One region of the Buttiauxella gaviniae genome, then DNA from elsewhere that is predicted to be linked to it. Evidence: riboswitches for the same ligand, from Rfam matches in the RefSeq annotation. Region 1 holds a riboswitch; the other holds the start of a gene.

Region 1 (11,439 bases):
GTCTATAACTCCTAAAGTAATGGTGACGCCCTGCTCGCGCAGAGTCGTGCCAACCAAATTTCCGTGGCTCAGAAGCCACGCAGCCGGTTGTGAAACGCTGCCCACGCCCACGGTTTGACGCACAAATTCCGACGCGGGGAATCGATGTTCATGTTGGGCAAGTTGTTCAACGCTAAAAACTTCGAAAGGGACTTGATGGTGCTGCGCCAGATCGAGCAGCGCACGTTCATCTTTTTTGAGGGTCACGCTGCCGATGACGCGTAACGCCAGCGGGTCAAAATGATTTGCAGCCAGTTGCTGGCTAAACAATGTCGCCACCGTTTGCGATGGTGTATCGCGTCGGCAGCCCATTCCGGCTATTACGCGCTTAGGCACCAGTTTAAAAAGTGGAATAGTTTGCGCAGGCAGCACATCGCGCAGCGTGACGCAGACCAGCGCGTCAAGCGCCGGTAGCGCCCCGAGATCATCGACCGGGATAAACCCGCGCGTGTCGTATTGTTTGGCATGGGCCGCAAAATCGCGATCCCACCACAGGCCAACGCGCTTTTGGCTCACCAACATTTGGTTGACGGTTTTTACCGTCTGGCGGAAATCGAGCAGGGTGGCGTCGAGCTTTGCCGCCAGCGTATCGAGCGCTGCCAGTTGGTTAACATCGGTCGCGGTTGTGATCACCGGATCGGAGTCCAGAATTTCCGCCAGATGGCGGGTTAATTCATTCGCGCCGCCCAGATGCCCGGAAAGCAAGCTGATGACGTGTTCTGCCCGCTCGTCCATAACCACCACCGCCGGGTCGTGCATTTTGTCGCATACCAGCGGCGCGATGACGCGCACCACAATGCCTGTGGCGGCGATAAACACCAGCGCAGAATATTGGCTAAACGCCTGCTCTACGGTTTGCGCAAAGCTGCCGCCGAAGGGAATAAACCCCGGTTGCAGCAGTTTTTCGCTGGTAAAACAATCCAGCGCAAACTCAGACCGCAGACGCTGGGCAAGCGCCACGCCGCCGGGCGTCAGGCAAAATAGCGCGACCGACTCAGGCCTTGCGGTATTCATGGCTGAATCCTGCGTCGTAGAGTTTGGAGTAGTGATACTCTTCGCCCAAAAATGCGCCGACCATAATCAACGCGGTTTTACGGATCCCCGCTTCGCGCACTTTTTCGGCAATATCCGTCAGCGTACCGCGTAGTTCCTGGCAGTCAGGCCACGTCGCTTTATAGACCACGGCGACCGGGGTATCCGCAGGATAACCGCCTTCAATCAGGCGTTCGGCAACGCGGTTAATACGCTGCACCGAGAGAAAAATCGCCATGGACGTTTGATGCCTTGCGAACGATTCAAGCTGTTCGAGCGGCGGCATCGGCGTGCGGCCTTCAATGCGCGTGATGATCAGACTTTGCGAGACTTCCGGCACGGTGTATTCCACGCCAAGCTGGGCGGCGGCCCCTAAAAATGCACTGACGCCAGGCACCGAAACAAAACCGATTCCCCGCTCGGTCAGCACTTCACCCTGCTCACGAATCGAGCCGTAAAGAGAGAGATCGCCCGTTTGCAGGCGCACCACCAGCTTTCCAGCTTTCACGCCGTTTTCCATCAGCTCGATAATTTGCTCAAGATTCAGGCCGGCGCTATCGTGACATTCGGCGTTTGGCGGGCAGTAATCGAGCAGTTCAGGGTTAATCAGCGAACCGGCATAAATCACCACTTCCGCCTGCTGCAAAATTCGATAGCCTTTCAGGGTGATCAGCTCTTTGTCGCCTGGCCCCGCGCCGACGAACCAGACTTTGCGGGTATCAAAAATTTTAGACATCGCTTCCTTCCTTGAGGCAAGAAATCAAAAAGGTAGGGTTATTGGGTTTGAAGTAATGCCCGTTGCCTAGCTTCGCGAGGGTGGAGACCTGAAGTTGCAGGCAGTCGAAATCGCGAATAGCGCACTGCTCAAGGTGGGTTAAGGCGCAGGTTAAGTTTTCATGCAGAATAAAGGTCATCACCAGACGCCCGCCGGGGACCAGGTGCGCCAGCGACCAGTCAATAAGCTCGGTCAGTTGCCCGCCGCTGCCGCCGATAAATACCGCATCGGCCATCACATCTAATTCTATCGGCGCATAACCGCTGATTATCTCCACGTTCGGGCAGGCGAAAAGCTCACAGTTTTCAGCCATTAACGCCAGCGCGTCAGGGTTGCGTTCAATCGCCGCGACGTGCAGTTGCGGGTAACGCAATGCGGCTTCCAGCGACACGCTGCCGGTGCCTGCGCCAATGTCGATAAATCGTTTTGCGGTCTGAAGTTGTAAACGGTCCAGCGCCTGGGTGCGCACCACTTCTTTGGTCATCGGCACGCGTGCGCCGCGTAAAAAGAGATCATCTTTCATTGAGGATAATTACCACGTTCATCGCATAGCTCTGCGCCACATCAGCGGCGGCCACACGGTGGATTCGTTCATCGGCTGACGAGAGGTTCTCGCCAATAATAAGAGTGGGATTCAGGCCACGCGCCAGCAGCGCCTGGGCTATCGCGTGGGGCCCGATGATTTTGTCGGTCACCATGGCCACTTTGCGGTGCGCGGCAATCGCCTGAAAATCTGGCTCGCGTCCGTGGCTGCTGGTTATCCACAGATCGTTCATGTCGACCGCCGCTTTGGCGCACAAATATTGCACCGAGCTAATGCCGGGAATAATGCGCAGTTCAGCGGGCGAGAAATTGGCCGACAGACGTTTGCCGATGCCGTAAATTAACGGGTCGCCCGAGGCCAGGATCACCACGCGCTGGTGGATGCGCCCCCGCAGCCACGTCATCAGGCCGTCGAGATCGCTATCGAGTAAGCGTGTTTCACCGCCAAATTCAGCAAATAGCGACAACTGACGTGCGCCGCCGACCAATATCTGCGCGTCGGTAATCGCGTTACGCGCCTCGAAGGTGAGATATTCCGTGGCACCAGGGCCAATGCCCACTACGGTTAGCATCTGAAATCCTGCGCAATATCAGCCACCGGGCGGCTGCTGCCTAAAATCTGGTTGTCGAATGAGAACATAATGGCGTCGCATTTTGGCGGGGACTGGGTGAAGCGCAGCATCTCTTCCACGCGCTCGCAGATGCGCGTTGCGAGCCGTTCAAATACGCCCTGAAAGCCCTGCTCGGCGATGATCTCAAGCGCACCTTCGGTGGTGTCGCACTGGCTTACGGCTTCAAGCAAGGCAAAGGGCGCGCCCATCAACGCCAGGTGCGCCACCAGCGTCTCCATGCGCCCGTCGGCAATGTGGCTGTGAGTGTGGAAGATACCTGCGGCCACTTTGACGAGTTTGCCCGGATGACCAATCAGAACGATGTGGCGAAACTCCAGACGAACCGCTTCCTGAACCATGTAGCCGACGAAATTACTCATCGTTACCAGGCAGTCGCTATCTAACTGCAACTGCTCGCGCACAAAACGTTCGCCGTGGTTTCCCGGCACCAGGATGACTTTCTCAAGGCCTGCGGCGCGCTTCATTTCCAGCTCGAGTGCCAGGGAGCGTTTCCAGCTCTCTTCGGACATCGGCATTACAATGCCGGTGGTGCCGATAATGGAAATCCCGCCCAGAATGCCCAGGCGGTGGTTGTAGGTTTTCTTCGCCCGCTCTTCGCCTTCCGGTGCGAAAATTTCAATGTCTGCGCCGCGCTCCGTGCCAATCACTTCACGCACGCCCGCCTCAATGGTTTGACGCGGGGTGCGGTTAATCGCGGATTCGCCAATCGCCAGGCCAATGCCTTTGCGCGTCACCACACCCACGCCCATGCCACCGCGCAGGGTGATCGTGCCGCTGTCATTGAGCTGGACGCGGGCGAAGATCAACATGCCGTGAGTGGCATCGATGTCGTCCCCGCCGTCTTTGCGAATCGCCGCCGTCGCCTGCTGGCCTTCGATAATCGGCATTTCCACGTTGAGGTGCAGCGTGACACCGGAAGGCGTCACGATGGACACCTGGTCGATCACATGCTGGCGCAACACCATGAGTGCGGCGACTTTCGCCGCAGCCGTAGCACAGGATCCGGTGGTGTAACCTTTGCGATAGGCCTTGCCTTTATGCCAGACGCATTCGCCCTGTTGTTCGCTCACGCAGACTCCCGCAGGCGGTAAAGCAGCGCATTCACAATGGCGGCGGCCACATTGCTGCCCCCTTTGCGCCCGCGCGCGGCAATCGCCGGTAAGCCACTTGCCACTAACGCTTCTTTGGACTCTTCGGCACCGACAAAACCGACCGGCACACCGATAACCGCGGATGGCTGCGCGCCTTTTTCCAGCAGACGGAACAGCGCGGTTGGCGCGTTACCAAAGACAAAGATCTTCTCGCCCTCTTCTTGCAATGCGAGATCTACCGCCGCCATCGAACGCGTCATGCCCTGCTCTTTTGCATGGGCCACCACGCGCGGGTCGCTAATAAAGCAGCGGCAACTGCAACCGAATTGCGCCAGCAGGGTTTTGTTGATGCCTGATAACGCCATCGTGGTGTCGGTATATAAGGTGCAGCCGCGCTTCACGCTGTCGGTCAGTTTTTCGATGACATCCGGTGAGAACCACAGAATATCCAGCCACTCAAAATCGGCGGTAGTGTGGATAACCCGTTTGATCATCGCTTCCTGAATGGCGTCGTTAAAGCGGTAATCCGGGCGTTCAGCGGCAATAATCTCGCTGATAATTTCAAAGCTGTGTTGTTCAATAAGCTGGGGTTGTTGCAAGTATTTCATGAGAATCCTTATGCGATGCCAAACGTCAGCCAGCGCAGTGCGGCAAACAGCAGCAAAGCTTGCAGGGAAGCCAACATCATGAGTTGAATGGTGCGTGTAATGTCGTCGAGGGCGATGCCGCGCTGCTCATCCCCCATCCAGGGTTTTTCTACCCGTTCGCCAAAATAGGTGTTTGGCCCGCCAAGACGGATTCCCAGCGCTCCCGCAACCGTGGCCTCAGGCCAGGCGCAGTTTGGGCTGCTGTGCTGGTAGCGATCTCGCCAGCCTATGCGCAGCGCCCGGCTGAAATCGGCCCGCAGGCACCAGGCGGAGGCGCTTAACAGCAGCCAGCTCAAACGGGCAGGAATGTAGTTGGCGAGATCGTCGAGTCGGGCGCTCACGTAGCCAATGGCCCGGTATTTTTCGGTTTTGTATCCGACCATGGAATCGAGGGTGTTGATGGCTTTGTAAGCCATCGCCAGCGGTGCGCCCCCCAGCATCAGGAAGAACAGCGGCGCAATGACGCCGTCAACGCTGTTTTCCGCCACGGTTTCTACGACCGCGCGAGTGATTTGCGGGCGCTCGAGCTGCGAAGTATCGCGCCCGACAATCCACGAGAGTTTTTCGCGGCTATCGGCAAGCGTTCCGTCTTTGAGGGCGCGGTAGACCTCAAGAGCCGCATCGCTCAGGCAGCGGGCGGCAAGCACGGTGTAAATCATCCACACTTCAACTAACCAGCCGACGCACGGATGAATGAAGTTTGCGAGGTGCAAAAGCCCCCAACTGGCGCTCAGAGTGGTGCCCACCACTACCAGCCAGAGCACACCGCCGCCCATTTTCAGGGCGCGTTCGCTTTTGCAAAACTTGCGCACCACGCGCTGCGTCACGGTGATGAGATTGCCAATCCAGCGCACCGGATGCGGCCAGTGCGGCGGGTCGCCGAGCCAGTAATCCAGCAGCCAGGCTGCCGCCCATGCGAGTAATGTCATAGATGATTCCTTGCAAGCGTGAGCCATTGGTCCAGCAAGCCTGGTCGCTGGGCGAAATGCACATGCAGATAGCTGGCGAAGGTTGCGTGGTGCTGAATGCCGCTCTGCCAGCGCGAAATCGCCACGCCATCTCGCCATTTGCAGCAATCAAAAGCGGCAGGTAATGGGCCGCTAAAGTCGGAATAATGGAATTCATGCCCGCGTAACGTTTCGCCCTTGCGGGCAAGCAGTGTGTCTACCATGGCGGTCGCTTCACTGTAGCCAAAACGCGTGAGGCGCTTGCCCATCTGGCTGTGGCCGGGCAACACGCCGCACATCGCGTGGGTTTCGCCGTTGCCGTCGGTCAACGATTCCCCCAGATACATCAGGCCGCCGCATTCGGCGTACATCGGAATACGTTTTTCATGGGCGTTGCGGATGGATTCGCGCATGCTGACGTTGGCGGCAAGTTTTGCGGCATGCACTTCGGGGTAGCCGCCGCCTATCCAAATCATCTGGCAATCGGGCAGTTTGTCATCATGCAGAGGGCTAAAACGCTGGATTTTCACCCCTGCACGCTCCAGCATTTCGAGGTTATCGGGGTAGTAAAAGTTGAAGGCTTCGTCTTCGGCGAGGGCAAGCGTGAGCCCGTCGGCTAATGCCGCGTCAGGCATACCGGGCGCTTCGCCGTGCGGCAGTTCATCCAGGCGAGAGAGTTCCAGCAGACGGTCAATATTCACCGTGTCTTCAAACTGCTGCGCCAGACGTTGCCAGCGTTCATCCTGAGGAGCATTTTCCTGAGCCGGAACCAGCCCGAGATGGCGCGACGGTAAAGCCACGTCCGCCATCACCGGCACGCGCCCTAACACCGGCAGCCCGCAATAGCGGGTGATCGCCTCGGCGAGCAGTTGATAATGGCTGTCGCTGTTGACGCGATTGAGGATGACGCCCGCAATATTAAGCGTTGGGTCAAAGTGCTGGAACCCCATCACCGTGGCGGCAATAGAGGTTGAAACGGCTTTGCCGTCCAGGAGCAGTATTACCGGGCAACCGAGCTGCTTTGCCATCGCGGCACTGCTGCAATAGTTCGGGTCGGTGCCGTAGCCGTCGTACAACCCCATCACGCCTTCGATAACGGCGACGTCTGCCTGCTGCATCTGTTTTGCGAACAGGCCGTTTAGCGTGGGAGTGGGCAACATAAACGCATCAAGATTGCGCGAGGCGATACCGGTGACGGCGCTGTGCCAGCCGCTGTCGAGATAATCTGGGCCAATCTTGAAAGGTTGAACACGCAGTTCGCGCTGCATAAGTGCACGAAGTAACCCAAGCGTGACGGTGGTTTTCCCGCAGCCGCTGCTGGTTCCTGCAATAACGAATGCGTGTTTCGCTGCCCCTGCCATAGTTGCCTTATTACTTTTTTCGGCAATAAGAGGCTGTCAGCACGCGCGCACGCGCCCGGAGGCGATACGCATCTGATGACAACTGACTTCCCACCGAAGGAGTTGTTAGAGTTGGCTGACAGGTCGGTCTTCTGGCTTAGCGTCATTCTCGCCCGCCCTTCCCAATCTTTAGATCAGTGGTTACGCGGGTTCGTCGGCATCACAGCAGCGGGGGCTGCGGGGGAATGTCACCCCCTTCCCAGCCATGTTTGAGCGACATGGCATAAACGAGTCAGTATGTCGGTTTTCCTGCATGAGGTTTAAAACATCATGCAGATGAATATGTAAAAGCTGACACAGTTTAAAAGCTAATGGATATGGAGTGTTGCGCTATAACAATTTTTACTGATTTTTTAAGCGCGGGTAAGCCTTCACGCCTGGATTTACCTTTTATTATCCGATACCTGTAATCCCTGACAGATAAGGCATTACCCCATTTATAGTAGGTGCAGCCTACCCCCTAACTTTTTAAAGGCGAAAAAAAACCGCCAGCGGCGGTTTTTAAGTAGTGATTGAAACCAGCGGGGATTACTCCGGCTTGATTTCGCCCATGACTTTAAGTTTTTTGGAAATTTCACGACGTTCTTTAGACAGTTCCGCGTTTTTGATGATGTAGTCATCAACACGGTCTTCGTAGTCGGTTTTCATGCTGGCGATGATGCCCTGGATAGCTTCAATGCTCATGCCTGGCTTGATGTAGTCGCTCAGGTTGTCGAGCAGCAGAACACGTTTTGAGTTATCACGAATTTTTTTCTGTACGTCCTGGATTTCACGTTGCAGTTTGTTTTTGCGACGGAACAGACGCACGAACTCAAGCACGTCCTGGAAAGATGGTTTTGTTGGTTCCATTTTTATACCCCTGCTAATTTCATACTCGGATTCGTTAAGACAGCCGCCATAAGGTAACCTTAATGGTAGCGGCAGCCACTGACAATGGGTCTCTTTCGCTATCTTAACCTCAATTGATGCTGAATCGAAACCAGCAATTCATATCAGGCTATGCAATTATTTGCGTAACGCGCGGCAGATCAACTGCGACAGCAATTCAAGCTGGCGTGCAAGCTCAAGACTTAACCAAACATAACCATGAATGGGGGTTTCCTGAAGTTTCCCATTTTGGCTATCTTGCATTAACTGGCGCAACTCACTGACGATTTCCGTCAGTTTTTCATTGTTCGCAGAAATGGGTGACGGGTTTCCGTCGTGTAAAGCGAGCGCTATAGACGAAAGCGTGTGCAGCGTCATCTGCTGGGTATCGCGCAGTGTGCGCGCGTTGATCATCAGAAAATGGCTTTCACGAGAGGCCCAATAGGCGTTGGCCTGTAACTCCAGTGTACACACCATATTGCGGCTTACGGTTTGTATCGCTTCGAAGATGGATTTCTGAATATGCGTTTCTTTGCTGCTCGGCCCAATCAGCGCGCGCATTCTTACTACATCCGTCAGCACACGTTGTAAGTGTTTATCGAGGCGCGGGCGCTCCAGCAGGTTAGGCGATAAACCGGCGTTATAAACACGACTGAATGCTGTGACAAAATTCGCCATTTGTATCCGCCAGTGGATAAAGGCGCGCTGCGGATAAATACTGGTAAAAAGCATAGCCAGCAATGAGCCAAAAATGACATCGCCGCTGCGCCACAGGGCAATTTTCATGTCTCCCGCCGGCGCACTCACCACGACCGCAAGGGTAATACCAATCAGTAACGCCTGATACGGGCGTTTGCCGAGCGCCAGAAAGCCGCAAATAAACATCGCAACGGCACACCAGGCCAGCATTAACGGCAATGAAATAAGTTCCAGACGCAGAGCCACCAGCCCCATCGCCGCGCCACAAATGGTGCCGCCAATACGCTCAAACGCGCGAGGCACGACATTGCCCCAAAAAGAGATCGGCCCCATGACGACCACGAGAGTGATCAGCGGCCATGTTCCCTCAGGAACCTGTAACAGGCGAACAATGAGAAATGTGAGGATAAATGCCAGCGCGATACGAACGCCATGCACCGTTCGGTAATTGCGATAGATGCGGAGCTCAAAGGGACTTAGTGATTTGTCGGGGCGCACACCCGGCTCTCCTGAAAACAAAAACGGGATTGTACCTGTTTTTCTTGTGGGGGCATCACAAAGTTAGGGGGCCTGCGCCCCCATCAGCTTCAGACTTGATCTGCTACCGGAATATACATGTCTATTTCCCAAACGCCGCTTTCGGAACCATCATTCAGATAGTGTTCGAAGCAGGGTTTGCCTGTTATCCGGTAGCGTTTATCGCCTTCTACCGCGTCGAAGAAACTTTCCCATTGTTGCTGAAAGTCATTGTTGTCGACGCGTGCTCGGGCAACCGCATACTGCCCACCTTCGATGTGGGTGACTATTACGCCTTCGCTGTTTTCCGGCACGGTAAAGTTTTCGGCAACGGAGACGACGGTGTCACAGCGGAGCTTTTCCGCAGGGACAACATCAGGGTTGTCGTAGTAAACCGCCAGCCACTCTTCGCCGACGATTTTATGCGATTTCACCCACAGGGAAAGCTGCTCAAAACCTTGATGCACCGTCTTTTCCCAAGGCCCAACCATATGAAAACCGGCTACTTTACGCTCATGAACTTGCTGCACGTTAAATTCCATATGACCTCCTGATTAGATTAAAACACTGTATGTTTATACACCACGTTATTGCAGGTAAACAATCCTTTGTCAGGATGGCGTGGTTACTTTGCGAGCATGGTCGCTTTTCGCAATTCTTTTGCCTGTAGATCTTAGTCCTGTAGATCTTAGTCCAGACAAAAAAAAGGGCCGACATTGCTGTCGACCCTTCTTGTTCAAACCTTGTATTACAGCTTGTGGCTCAGGTAATCCTTGAATCGGGACCAGGCGCTACCTTTTTTGACATCTGCCAGCGTCACCAGGGGCCAGTGCGCAATAAGTTTGTCGCGATCAAATAGCTCGATTTCGCCAACATGTTGGTTTGCGGCAACCGGCGCTTCCATCTCCTGGCTTTCGAGAACATATTTAGCTTTAATGTTAGGCACTTCGGCTTTTGGCAGCGCCAGATAGACATCCTGATTTGTGCCTACGTCTACGCTTTTTTTATCGCCATACCAGACAGTTTCGCTGCCAATTTTTCTGCCTTTATGCAGAACCTGCAAGGTATCGAAATTATCCTGGCCCCAGTGCAGTAATTTACGCGCCTGCTCTTCACGCCCCTTAGGGCTTTCCCCGCCCATCACGACGGCAATCAGGCGGCGATCGCCATCAACGCTGGAAGCGATAATGTTAAAACCCGCAGTGGCGGTGTGGCCTGTTTTCAGGCCGTCCACGTTGAGATTTTTATCCCAAAGCAGACCATTACGGTTCTGCTGAGTGATGCCGTTCCAGGTGAGGCTACGCTCGCTGTACATATGATAAAAATCGGGTTCGCCATGGATAATTGCGCGGGATAACACCGCAAGATCGTAGGCCGAACTATGCTGGCCAGGCGCATCAAGGCCGTGAACGGTTTCAAAGTGGGTATCGCGCAGACGGAGTTGCTTCACATATTTGTTCATCATCGCCACAAATTGCGGCTGCCCGCCAGCGACGTAATCGGCCAGCGCGACACAGGCATCGTTCCCTGAATCAACAATCAAACCGCGGCTTAAATCACGCACCGTTAATCTGTCTCCCGCTTTGAGAAACATCAGCGAAGAGCCGTCGAACACTGGATTGCCTTTCGCCCAGGCATCTTTCCCGACCGTGACCATATCGTCCGGCGTGATGCGCCCGCTATCAATAGCGCGATCGACCACATAGCCGGTCATCAATTTGGTAAGACTCGCCGGGTTGCGTCGCACGTGTTCATTCTGCGCAGTCAGCACTTGCCCGGTGGTGTAATCCATCAAAACCCACGACCCCGCCTGGATTTGTGGCGGTGGTGGCGCATTAACAAAGGAATCGTCGGCAAAAGCGGAGTGAGCAGAAAGTGACAACAGTGAACAGACAGCAAACAGACGGATCTTCAACGATATACCCTCGGTGACAATAAATTCAGCCGCCTCTTTTACTGGAGTTTTCGACTTTTTTCGCAATTAAATTGCAAAAAGATATGAACAGAGAAATTTACCTCCACCTTTTGCAGGGTTTCCCTTATGGTGCAGGCAGCCTGCTAATGGTTTACCATGAGCATAGGCACCATCATAAAATGTCGATTGATTCATGGAGAGAGTTTTAGTGGGATTTCAGTTTAATAACAACATGTTAAACAGCACTCAAGGGCGGGTATAAATCGTGAATAATTCAGAACAACAACCTACCTTCCTCTTTCATGATTATGAGACAGTGCCAGAAAACCCTTGCTA
Region 2 (11,439 bases), 1.6 Mb from region 1:
TTGGATTTAAGATTCGCGCCCGTAAAACGCAGGTTACGGAATAACGTTCTGAACCAAAAAAACGGACGCCTCGGCGTCCGTTTTGCTGTCTATTTGCGTGTCAGCCACACGCCGCATTCCATATGATGCGTATACGGGAACTGGTCGAAGAGCGCCAGACGCGAAACATGATGAGTTTCGCTCAACACTTCGAGATTTTCGCAAAGAGTTTGTGGGTTACAAGAAATATAAAGAATCCGCGGATAGGCCTGCACCATCTTCACGGTGTCAGCATCCAGGCCGCTGCGCGGTGGATCGACAAAAATGGTTTCGCACTGGTAGCTTTTCAGGTCGATACCTTTCAGGCGGTTAAACTCTCGCACGCCATTCATCGCCTGAGTAAACTCTTCTGCCGCCATACGAATAATTTGCACGTTTTCGATTTCGTTCGCCGCGATATTGTATTGCGCAGCCGCTACCGATGGTTTGGCGATCTCAGTTGCCAGTACGCGATTAAAGTTACGTGCCAGCGCCAAAGAGAAATTCCCGTTTCCGCAGTACAGCTCCAGCAAATCTCCGCTGGAATCTTTCGTCGCATCCAACGCCCATTCCAGCATATGAATGTTCATCGCGGCATTAGGCTGGGTAAAGCTGTTCTCAACCTGGCGATAAATCATCTCTTTACCGGCGACAGGTAAACGCTCATCGATGAAATCCTGATCCAGTTCGATTTTGGTTTTGGTCGCACGGCCAATCAAATGCACGTTGAAACCTTGCGCACGCAAATTGTCGCGCAGCGCCGTGGCGTGCTGCTGCCACTCTTCATCTAATTTGCGGTGATACAGCAAAGAAACGACCGCCTGGTTACTCATCGTCGTCAGATAATCAATCTGGAAGAGTTTATGGCGCAGGGCAGGAATATCACGCACGCCGTCGAGCATGGCAGGCATGAGCGCATTAATCAGCGCGCTGGCAGCCGGGAAGCTGTTAACTCGAATACGTTGTTTGGTCTGGCTTTCAAACATGATGTGGTACAGGTCGTCTTCATCATGCCAGATACGGAATTCAGCACGCATCCGGTAATGACTGACGGGTGAACGGAACACCTCCGGCGCAGGCGCGGCAAAAGGGGCCATCATGCTTTGCAAGCGGGCGACTTTTTCGGCCAGTTGCGCGTCGTATTGTTCAATCGGGAGATGTTCGGGTGTCATAGGCTGCTACCTGTTAATAAAGTCAAACAACGCGGCGATTGTAGGGAATAGGTGCGTGATGTCCAGTGCTGTTGCATTTTGATGTTTCTAGACAAACTTATTAACAAGATCGTAGCATGGCGTTTCCGGTCTTTTTACATAAGTTAAAAGGGAACCCAGTGCAATTCTGGGGCTGACGCGCAGCGGTAAGGAAGAGTGGGATGAGCGCCTTGGGCAGACACTGCTTAATAAAGTGGGAAGTCATCATCCAAAAAACACCTCCAAGCCCGAAGACCTACCGGTATACGTCGCAATCTGCATAACTATCGCGTGCTATCGGTTATGTCTGCGGCATCCTTATTGGAAAGCGGATGCTTATATAAATGAAGTTAAAAAAACTTTCGCTGCTTACGGCGTTGTCCGTAACGGCTTTTTCAGGCTGGGCGCAAGACAGCAATTCTGACGAAACTTTGGTGGTAACGGCGAACCGTTTTCAGCAACCGGTGAATACTGTTTTGGCTCCTGCGGATGTTGTTACCCGGGAAGAGATCGACCAGTGGCAGGCAAAATCACTTAACGATGTGATGCGTCGCCTGCCTGGGGTAGACATTTCACAGTATGGTGGTTTGGGGCAGACGTCCTCTATGTTTGTCCGTGGAACGAGTGCCAGCCATGTATTAGTGCTGGTGGATGGCGTTCCGCTGGCACGTCCTGGTATTTCTAACTCCTCAGACATTAACCAAATCCCTATCTCTTTAGTACAGCGAGTGGAATACATTCGCGGCCCTCGTTCAGCCGTTTATGGTTCTGGTGCGATTGGTGGCGTGGTTAACATTATTACTCAGACCGATGAAGAAAAATCGCAGATCAATGCGGGCGTTGGTTCGAATAGTTACCAGCAGTATGACGGTACCGTGCGCCAGCGTTTTGACGATACGATAGCGACAGTTTCTGGGGCGTACGAAACGACCAAAGGTTTCAATGTTCAGCCACATTCTACTTATAGCCGTGATAATGATCGCGATGGTTACCGCAGTAAGAGCTATTGGGCAGGCCTTGAGCACAAATTTAACGAAGAGTTTGATGGTTTCTTCCGTACCTACGGTTACACCAACAATAGTGACTACGATTTAGGTGCGCCGCCGTATACCCCAGCGTACAGCGCAGATGAGCACCAGCTCTATAACCAGAATTACGATGCTGGCATGCGTTTCCATTCCGGCATCTATTCGTCGCAATTATTGGCGAGCTATCAAAAAGTGAAGGACTACAACTATAGCAGCGAGTATGGACGCTATAACGATGGCACAACCCTCGACAATATGACCCAGCGCAATATCCAATGGGGCAACAACTTTGTTGTAGGGAATGGTTCGATCAGCGCAGGTGTTGACTGGCAACAGCAGCGTCTGACGTCTTCCGACACCACGCTGTCTGATAGCTATCACCGTGACAACACTGGCGTCTACCTGAGCGGTCAGCAGCAGTTTGGCGATGTAACATTAGAAGCGTCTGGCCGTGAAGATAATGATGAGCAATTTGGTTGGCACGGTACCTGGCAGACGGCTGCTGGTTGGGAGTTTATTGAAGGTTATCGCGCTACCGTTTCCTACGGTACAGGGTTCCTTGCGCCATCGCTTGGGCAGCAGTTTGGATCAACGCGTTTTGGTATCGACTCTAATCCAAATCTGAAACCAGAAGAATCTAAACATTGGGAAGCTGGGCTTGAAGGGTTAACGGGTCCGCTGGACTGGCGTTTGTCCGCTTATCGCTACAAGATTGATAATCTGATTACGTACTACTCTGATCCTGTGACTTATGATGGAGCCTACGACAATATAAAATCCGCAACCATCAAAGGGCTTGAGTGGACGGGTAGTATAGATACCGGCATCTTTACTCACAAAGTCACGTTGCAGTATTTGGATCCACGTGATGACCAGAATGGTGAAGTATTGGCTCGTCGTGCTAAACGTCAAGCAAAGTACCAGCTCGACTGGACCATGTTTAATGTGAATATGGATGTGGCGTGGCAGTACTACGGGAAGCGCTACGACAACAACACCTCTGCTTATAACAACACTCAGCAAATTTTGCCGAGTTACAGCACAGTTGATATCGCTGCATCTTATCCGGTCACCTCACACCTCACCGTTCGTGGTAGAATCGCCAATCTGTTCGATAAAGATTACGAGACGGTTTATGGCTATCAAACTCCAGGACGGGAATACTACCTCACTGGCAGCTATACCTTCTAATACACGTCCCACCGTGCTGGTCTTTGATTCCGGTGTCGGTGGGCTTTCTGTGTATGATGAAGTCCGGCAGCTATTGCCTGACCTGCACTACATCTATGCCTTCGATAACGTAGCGTTTCCCTATGGCGAGAAAAGCGAAGCGTTCATTGTTGAACGAGTAGTAGAAATTGTTACTGCGGTTCAGGAACGATATCCGCTTGCACTTGCCATTATCGCCTGTAATACGGCAAGTACAGTTTCGCTTCCCGCACTCCGTGAAAAATTCGCTTTCCCTGTTGTCGGCGTAGTTCCTGCAATTAAGCCAGCCGCGCGCCTGACGACTAATGGCGTGGTGGGTTTGCTTGCGACACGCGGTACGGTGCGCCGCCCTTATACTCACGAATTGGTCGCGCGCTTTGCATCAGAATGCAAAATCGAAATGCTCGGCTCCGCAGAGTTGGTGGTATTAGCAGAAGCAAAGTTACAAGGTAAACCTGTTGACCTTGAAGAACTGCGTAAGATCCTTCGTCCATGGCTGCGAATGAAAGAGCCGCCAGATACAGTTGTATTAGGTTGCACCCATTTCCCCCTATTAGAAGAAGAGTTGTTACAAGTGCTGCCGGAAGGCACCCGGTTGATTGATTCAGGTGCTGCGATTGCCCGACGTACAGTATGGCTGTTAGAGCACGAATCTCCTGATGCCTTATCTGCTGATGAGAATATTGCCTTCTGTATGGGGTTCACTCCTGAGATTGCTCAATTAGCGCCCGTTTTGCAGCGTTATGGCTTTCCAAAGCTTGAAAAACTAGCTGTTTGTAGCAAATTTGAATAAAAAATCGGCGGTTGAAATAAAAATTGAAAATAGGGGTTGTCAGCTTCCAGAAAATCCCTATACTGCGCCTCCACTGACACGGCACAACGGCTTACAAACCGGCCCGTCAGCCAGACGAAAAGCGAAAATAAACGCTTGACTCTGAAAGAGGAAAGCGTAATATACGCCACCTCGAGTTAGCAAGCGAAAGCGCGTAACTCACTGCTCTTTAACAATTTATCAGACAATCTGTGTGGGCACTCGCAGGATTGATATCTCAGATACCTCCGGGTATCAAAAAAATATCAAGTCTTGAAGAGTGACCAAGCAGTAATTCATTTAGTTGAATTATTACGAAAGTTAATTTTTGAGCACCGCTTACTCATTGTAAGCAAATCAAGCTTTTAATTGAAGAGTTTGATCATGGCTCAGATTGAACGCTGGCGGCAGGCCTAACACATGCAAGTCGAGCGGCAGCGGGAAGTAGCTTGCTACTTTGCCGGCGAGCGGCGGACGGGTGAGTAATGTCTGGGAAACTGCCTGATGGAGGGGGATAACTACTGGAAACGGTAGCTAATACCGCATAACGTCTTCGGACCAAAGAGGGGGACCTTCGGGCCTCTTGCCATCAGATGTGCCCAGATGGGATTAGCTAGTAGGTGAGGTAATGGCTCACCTAGGCGACGATCCCTAGCTGGTCTGAGAGGATGACCAGCCACACTGGAACTGAGACACGGTCCAGACTCCTACGGGAGGCAGCAGTGGGGAATATTGCACAATGGGCGCAAGCCTGATGCAGCCATGCCGCGTGTATGAAGAAGGCCTTCGGGTTGTAAAGTACTTTCAGCGAGGAGGAAGGCATTGTGGTTAATAACCGCAGTGATTGACGTTACTCGCAGAAGAAGCACCGGCTAACTCCGTGCCAGCAGCCGCGGTAATACGGAGGGTGCAAGCGTTAATCGGAATTACTGGGCGTAAAGCGCACGCAGGCGGTTTGTTAAGTCAGATGTGAAATCCCCGGGCTCAACCTGGGAACTGCATTTGAAACTGGCAAGCTTGAGTCTTGTAGAGGGGGGTAGAATTCCAGGTGTAGCGGTGAAATGCGTAGAGATCTGGAGGAATACCGGTGGCGAAGGCGGCCCCCTGGACAAAGACTGACGCTCAGGTGCGAAAGCGTGGGGAGCAAACAGGATTAGATACCCTGGTAGTCCACGCCGTAAACGATGTCGACTTGGAGGTTGTTCCCTTGAGGAGTGGCTTCCGGAGCTAACGCGTTAAGTCGACCGCCTGGGGAGTACGGCCGCAAGGTTAAAACTCAAATGAATTGACGGGGGCCCGCACAAGCGGTGGAGCATGTGGTTTAATTCGATGCAACGCGAAGAACCTTACCTACTCTTGACATCCACGGAATTCGGCAGAGATGCCTTAGTGCCTTCGGGAACCGTGAGACAGGTGCTGCATGGCTGTCGTCAGCTCGTGTTGTGAAATGTTGGGTTAAGTCCCGCAACGAGCGCAACCCTTATCCTTTGTTGCCAGCGGTCCGGCCGGGAACTCAAAGGAGACTGCCAGTGATAAACTGGAGGAAGGTGGGGATGACGTCAAGTCATCATGGCCCTTACGAGTAGGGCTACACACGTGCTACAATGGCGCATACAAAGAGAAGCGACCTCGCGAGAGCAAGCGGACCTCATAAAGTGCGTCGTAGTCCGGATCGGAGTCTGCAACTCGACTCCGTGAAGTCGGAATCGCTAGTAATCGTAGATCAGAATGCTACGGTGAATACGTTCCCGGGCCTTGTACACACCGCCCGTCACACCATGGGAGTGGGTTGCAAAAGAAGTAGGTAGCTTAACCTTCGGGAGGGCGCTTACCACTTTGTGATTCATGACTGGGGTGAAGTCGTAACAAGGTAACCGTAGGGGAACCTGCGGTTGGATCACCTCCTTACCTGAAAGATACGAACTTGCGTAGTGCTCACACAGATTGTCTGATAGAAAACGAGCAGTAAAACCTTATAGGCTTGTAGCTCAGGTGGTTAGAGCGCACCCCTGATAAGGGTGAGGTCGGTGGTTCAAGTCCACTCAGGCCTACCAAATTCTCGCCTGTCCTGCATTACAGCATCACTCACATACATTAAGTATGCTACGTGACGCTGCGCTTTGGCCAGCCATGAATTATGGGTAAATCAAAGGTTTTACGAAATCGATGGGGCTATAGCTCAGCTGGGAGAGCGCCTGCCTTGCACGCAGGAGGTCAGCGGTTCGATCCCGCTTAGCTCCACCATTATTTCACGCTCATTCAATATCTCAAAACTGACTTAATCAGTCACGTTTGAGATATTTGCTCTTTAAAAATCCGGAACAAGCTGAAAATTGAAACGACACACTGTTTCCTTTCTCCGTAATAAGAAAGGAAGTGAGGTGTGTTCGAGTCTCTCAAATTTTCACGACACCGATTGTGTCTCACGAGACACCTTCGGGTTGTGAGGTTAAGCGACTAAGCGTACACGGTGGATGCCCTGGCAGTCAGAGGCGATGAAGGACGTGCTAATCTGCGATAAGCGTCGGTAAGGTGATATGAACCGTTATAACCGACGATTTCCGAATGGGGAAACCCAGTGCAATTCGTTGCACTATCGTTAAGTGAATACATAGCTTAACGAAGCGAACCGGGGGAACTGAAACATCTAAGTACCCCGAGGAAAAGAAATCAACCGAGATTCCCCCAGTAGCGGCGAGCGAACGGGGAGCAGCCCAGAGTCTGAATCAGTTTGTGTATTAGTGGAAGCGTCTGGAAAGTCGCAGGGTACAGGGTGATACTCCCGTACACAAAAATACACCTTCTGTGAACTCGAAGAGTAGGGCGGGACACGTGGTATCCTGTCTGAATATGGGGGGACCATCCTCCAAGGCTAAATACTCCTGACTGACCGATAGTGAACCAGTACCGTGAGGGAAAGGCGAAAAGAACCCCGGCGAGGGGAGTGAAACAGAACCTGAAACCGTGTACGTACAAGCAGTGGGAGCCTCTTTATGGGGTGACTGCGTACCTTTTGTATAATGGGTCAGCGACTTATATTCTGTAGCAAGGTTAACCGTATAGGGGAGCCGCAGGGAAACCGAGTCTTAACTGGGCGTTAAGTTGCAGGGTATAGACCCGAAACCCGGTGATCTAGCCATGGGCAGGTTGAAGGTTGGGTAACACTAACTGGAGGACCGAACCGACTAATGTTGAAAAATTAGCGGATGACTTGTGGCTGGGGGTGAAAGGCCAATCAAACCGGGAGATAGCTGGTTCTCCCCGAAAGCTATTTAGGTAGCGCCTCGTGAACTCATCTTCGGGGGTAGAGCACTGTTTCGGCTAGGGGGCCATCCCGGCTTACCAACCCGATGCAAACTACGAATACCGAAGAATGTTATCACGGGAGACACACGGCGGGTGCTAACGTCCGTCGTGAAGAGGGAAACAACCCAGACCGCCAGCTAAGGTCCCAAAGTCATGGTTAAGTGGGAAACGATGTGGGAAGGCACAGACAGCCAGGATGTTGGCTTAGAAGCAGCCATCATTTAAAGAAAGCGTAATAGCTCACTGGTCGAGTCGGCCTGCGCGGAAGATGTAACGGGGCTAAACCATGCACCGAAGCTGCGGCAGCGACGCTTATGCGTTGTTGGGTAGGGGAGCGTTCTGTAAGCCGTCGAAGGTGGCCTGTGAGGGCTGCTGGAGGTATCAGAAGTGCGAATGCTGACATAAGTAACGATAAAGCGGGTGAAAAGCCCGCTCGCCGGAAGACCAAGGGTTCCTGTCCAACGTTAATCGGGGCAGGGTGAGTCGACCCCTAAGGCGAGGCCGAAAGGCGTAGTCGATGGGAAACAGGTTAATATTCCTGTACTCGGTGTTACTGCGAAGGGGGGACGGAGAAGGCTATGTTGGCCGGGCGACGGTTGTCCCGGTTTAAGCATGTAGGCGGGAAGTTTAGGTAAATCCGGACTTCTGTATAACGCTGAGGTGTGATGACGAGGCACTACGGTGCTGAAGTGACAAATGCCCTGCTTCCAGGAAAAGCCTCTAAGCATCAGGTAACATCAAATCGTACCCCAAACCGACACAGGTGGTCAGGTAGAGAATACCAAGGCGCTTGAGAGAACTCGGGTGAAGGAACTAGGCAAAATGGTGCCGTAACTTCGGGAGAAGGCACGCTGTCGGTAAGTGAAACCCCTCGCGGGTGGAGCTGAAGGCAGTCGAAGATACCAGCTGGCTGCAACTGTTTATTAAAAACACAGCACTGTGCAAACACGAAAGTGGACGTATACGGTGTGACGCCTGCCCGGTGCCGGAAGGTTAATTGATGGGGTTAAGCGCAAGCTGAAGCTCTTGATCGAAGCCCCGGTAAACGGCGGCCGTAACTATAACGGTCCTAAGGTAGCGAAATTCCTTGTCGGGTAAGTTCCGACCTGCACGAATGGCGTAATGATGGCCAGGCTGTCTCCACCCGAGACTCAGTGAAATTGAAATCGCTGTGAAGATGCAGTGTACCCGCGGCAAGACGGAAAGACCCCGTGAACCTTTACTATAGCTTGACACTGAACACTGGTCCTTGATGTGTAGGATAGGTGGGAGGCTTTGAAGCGAGGACGCCAGTTCTTGTGGAGCCAACCTTGAAATACCACCCTTTAATGGCTGGTGTTCTAACGTAGACCCGTAATCCGGGTTGCGGACAGTGTCTGGTGGGTAGTTTGACTGGGGCGGTCTCCTCCTAAAGCGTAACGGAGGAGCACGAAGGTTAGCTAATCACGGTCGGACATCGTGAGGTTAGTGCAAAGGCATAAGCTAGCTTGACTGCGAGAGTGACGGCTCGAGCAGGTGCGAAAGCAGGTCTTAGTGATCCGGTGGTTCTGAATGGAAGGGCCATCGCTCAACGGATAAAAGGTACTCCGGGGATAACAGGCTGATACCGCCCAAGAGTTCATATCGACGGCGGTGTTTGGCACCTCGATGTCGGCTCATCACATCCTGGGGCTGAAGTAGGTCCCAAGGGTATGGCTGTTCGCCATTTAAAGTGGTACGCGAGCTGGGTTTAGAACGTCGTGAGACAGTTCGGTCCCTATCTGCCGTGGGCGCTGGAGAATTGAGGGGGGCTGCTCCTAGTACGAGAGGACCGGAGTGGACGCATCACTGGTGTTCGGGTTGTCATGCCAATGGCATTGCCCGGTAGCTAAATGCGGAAAAGATAAGCGCTGAAAGCATCTAAGCGCGAAACTTGCCCCGAGATGAGTTCTCCCTGAGCCTTTAAGGCTCCTGAAGGAACGTTGAAGACGACGACGTTGATAGGCTGGGTGTGTAAGCGTAGCGATACGTTGAGCTAACCAGTACTAATGATCCGTGAGGCTTAACCTTACAACACCGAAGGTGTTTTGGTGAGAGAGATTTGATTTTAATTTTCAGCTGAATTCCGGATTTAGATTAACGGTCACCCGGGAGGTGACGGTTAATGAAACAGAATATGCCTGGCGGCACTAGCGCGGTGGTCCCACCTGACCCCATGCCGAACTCAGAAGTGAAACGCCGTAGCGCCGATGGTAGTGTGGGGTCTCCCCATGCGAGAGTAGGGAACTGCCAGGCTCCAAATTCAAAGCAGTAAGAGCCAGGGTGACATCTGGTGGTAGTAAGAAATTCGGTGGAGCGGTAGTTCAGTCGGTTAGAATACCTGCCTGTCACGCAGGGGGTCGCGGGTTCGAGTCCCGTCCGTTCCGCCACTTATTAAAAAAATTATGCCTGCTAAATCAGCGGGCTTAATAATAAGCGTTATTTAGGGGCGTAGCTCAGTTGGTAGAGCACCGGTCTCCAAAACCGGGTGTCGCGAGTTCGAGTCTCTCCGCCCCTGCCATATAATGATCCTTTGCTTCGGCAAAGGATTTTTTTTACCTGAAATTCCTCAAAACTGCCTCCCAAAACGACTAAAGCGCATTACTGCGCTATAAGTGGTGTCTTTAATAACTCTTTGATCGTAACTTGTTTATCGCTGTTCTGTAGCCAAATTGCATACAAAGGACGCGAAAGCGTGTTTGTGTCAGGCACCTGGTAAATTCCTTCCCGCTTTTGGGCCCACTCCACGGGTAAAAATGAACATCCGTTGAGCTGCGGTAATAGCTTATAGGCTATTTGAGCCGAGCTGGTCGTCAGAACCGGAATGTCATCATTGTTAATCAGCCCAGTTTCATGCTGTTGAAAATCCGGCCCCCACTCCAGACGTAAATAGGTTAGCCCTGCTATTGTGTTTTGCGGCGAAGCAGAAAATAACGCCAGACTAAAATGCCCCAATAACTGGCTGGAAAATTCATCCATTTTAGGTGATTCGGTGGTGATCAGCAGATCAAGCTGCCGCTCATGCAATTGTTTGACGAGCGACTGGCGTTGGGAGATGCGTGCTTCAAATTGAAGATCTTTATGCTGCTGATAGAGGGTAACCAACCACTCTGAGAGCATGCATTCCCAAAGAGAGGAACTTGCCCCGATCGTAAGTTCATTGTGCTGAGATGTGTGGGAAACTTCTTTTTTCGCGGCGAGCCAGATATTCATCAGATTCTCTGCATAGGGCAGTAAACGCTCACCGGCGGTCGTTAGACGAATATTGTTACGGTGGCGCGTAAAAAGATTTACCCCAAGCTGATTTTCTAATTGGCGAATTCGAAAGCTAACGGCTGATTGTGTTAGATAAAGAGCCTCTGCAGCCCGCCCAAAATGTCGCGTTCGACTCACTTCTAGAAACGTTTTAAGTAATTCAGTATCCACGGGCCACTCCCAAAAAAAATTTGTCGTTATGATTTAAATGTTTTGTTTGACGGTCTGTCAAGCGTAACTAATACTCCGCGCCATAAATAGCTAGACCAAGAGAATTAGGAGCGTGCAGGATGGCGGAAAGCTTTACGACGACTAATCGGTTTTTCGACAATAAACATTATCCGCGCGGGTTCGCTCGCCATGGTGACTTCACCATCAAAGAAGCCCAGCTGTTAGAACGTCATGGTTATGCGTTCAATGAGCTGGATCTCGGCAAGCGTGAACCTGGAACTGAAGAAGAAGTTCTGTTTGTAGCAGTGTGCCGCGGTGAACGTGAGCCCGTTACAGATGCTGAACGTGTGTGGAGCAAATATATGACGCGCATTAAGCGTCCTAAGCGTTTCCATACTCTCTCCGGTGGCAAGCCGCAAGCTGATGTAGTTGA

What was found. Region 1 has a riboswitch for cobalamin ahead of AB1E22_RS17170 (cobyrinate a,c-diamide synthase). Riboswitches for the same ligand answer to the same signal wherever they lie in the genome.
Region 2: it holds a riboswitch for cobalamin, as region 1 does, so the genes downstream of both, btuB (TonB-dependent vitamin B12 receptor BtuB) here and AB1E22_RS17170 (cobyrinate a,c-diamide synthase) in region 1, are expected to answer to the same signal.

The regions. Positions count from the first base shown of each region.
Region 1 is NZ_JBFMVT010000002.1:3,596,473-3,607,911, reverse strand. It holds gene cbiG (cobalt-precorrin 5A hydrolase) at 1-1,053, opposite strand, end outside; gene AB1E22_RS17200 (cobalt-precorrin-4 methyltransferase) at 1,034-1,807, opposite strand; gene AB1E22_RS17195 (decarboxylating cobalt-precorrin-6B (C(15))-methyltransferase) at 1,800-2,369, opposite strand; gene AB1E22_RS17190 (cobalt-precorrin-7 (C(5))-methyltransferase) at 2,359-2,961, opposite strand; gene cbiD (cobalt-precorrin-5B (C(1))-methyltransferase CbiD) at 2,955-4,091, opposite strand; gene AB1E22_RS17180 (cobalt-precorrin-8 methylmutase) at 4,088-4,720, opposite strand; gene cbiB (adenosylcobinamide-phosphate synthase CbiB) at 4,729-5,688, opposite strand; gene AB1E22_RS17170 (cobyrinate a,c-diamide synthase) at 5,685-7,067, opposite strand; cobalamin riboswitch at 7,176-7,350, opposite strand; gene AB1E22_RS17165 (DUF496 family protein) at 7,635-7,955, opposite strand; gene AB1E22_RS17160 (FUSC family protein) at 8,112-9,170, opposite strand; gene sbmC (DNA gyrase inhibitor SbmC) at 9,260-9,730, opposite strand; gene dacD (serine-type D-Ala-D-Ala carboxypeptidase DacD) at 9,937-11,103, opposite strand.
Region 2 is NZ_JBFMVT010000002.1:2,040,142-2,051,580, forward strand. It holds gene AB1E22_RS10125 (YijD family membrane protein) at 1-44, shown strand, start outside; gene trmA (tRNA (uridine(54)-C5)-methyltransferase TrmA) at 90-1,190, opposite strand; cobalamin riboswitch at 1,300-1,486, shown strand; gene btuB (TonB-dependent vitamin B12 receptor BtuB) at 1,553-3,427, shown strand; gene murI (glutamate racemase) at 3,372-4,238, shown strand; rRNA gene AB1E22_RS10145 (16S ribosomal RNA) at 4,623-6,164, shown strand; tRNA gene AB1E22_RS10150 (tRNA-Ile) at 6,234-6,310, shown strand; tRNA gene AB1E22_RS10155 (tRNA-Ala) at 6,425-6,500, shown strand; rRNA gene AB1E22_RS10160 (23S ribosomal RNA) at 6,704-9,611, shown strand; rRNA gene rrf (5S ribosomal RNA) at 9,721-9,836, shown strand; tRNA gene AB1E22_RS10170 (tRNA-Asp) at 9,894-9,970, shown strand; tRNA gene AB1E22_RS10175 (tRNA-Trp) at 10,026-10,101, shown strand; gene hdfR (HTH-type transcriptional regulator HdfR) at 10,182-11,006, opposite strand; gene AB1E22_RS10185 (DUF413 domain-containing protein) at 11,126-11,439, shown strand, end outside.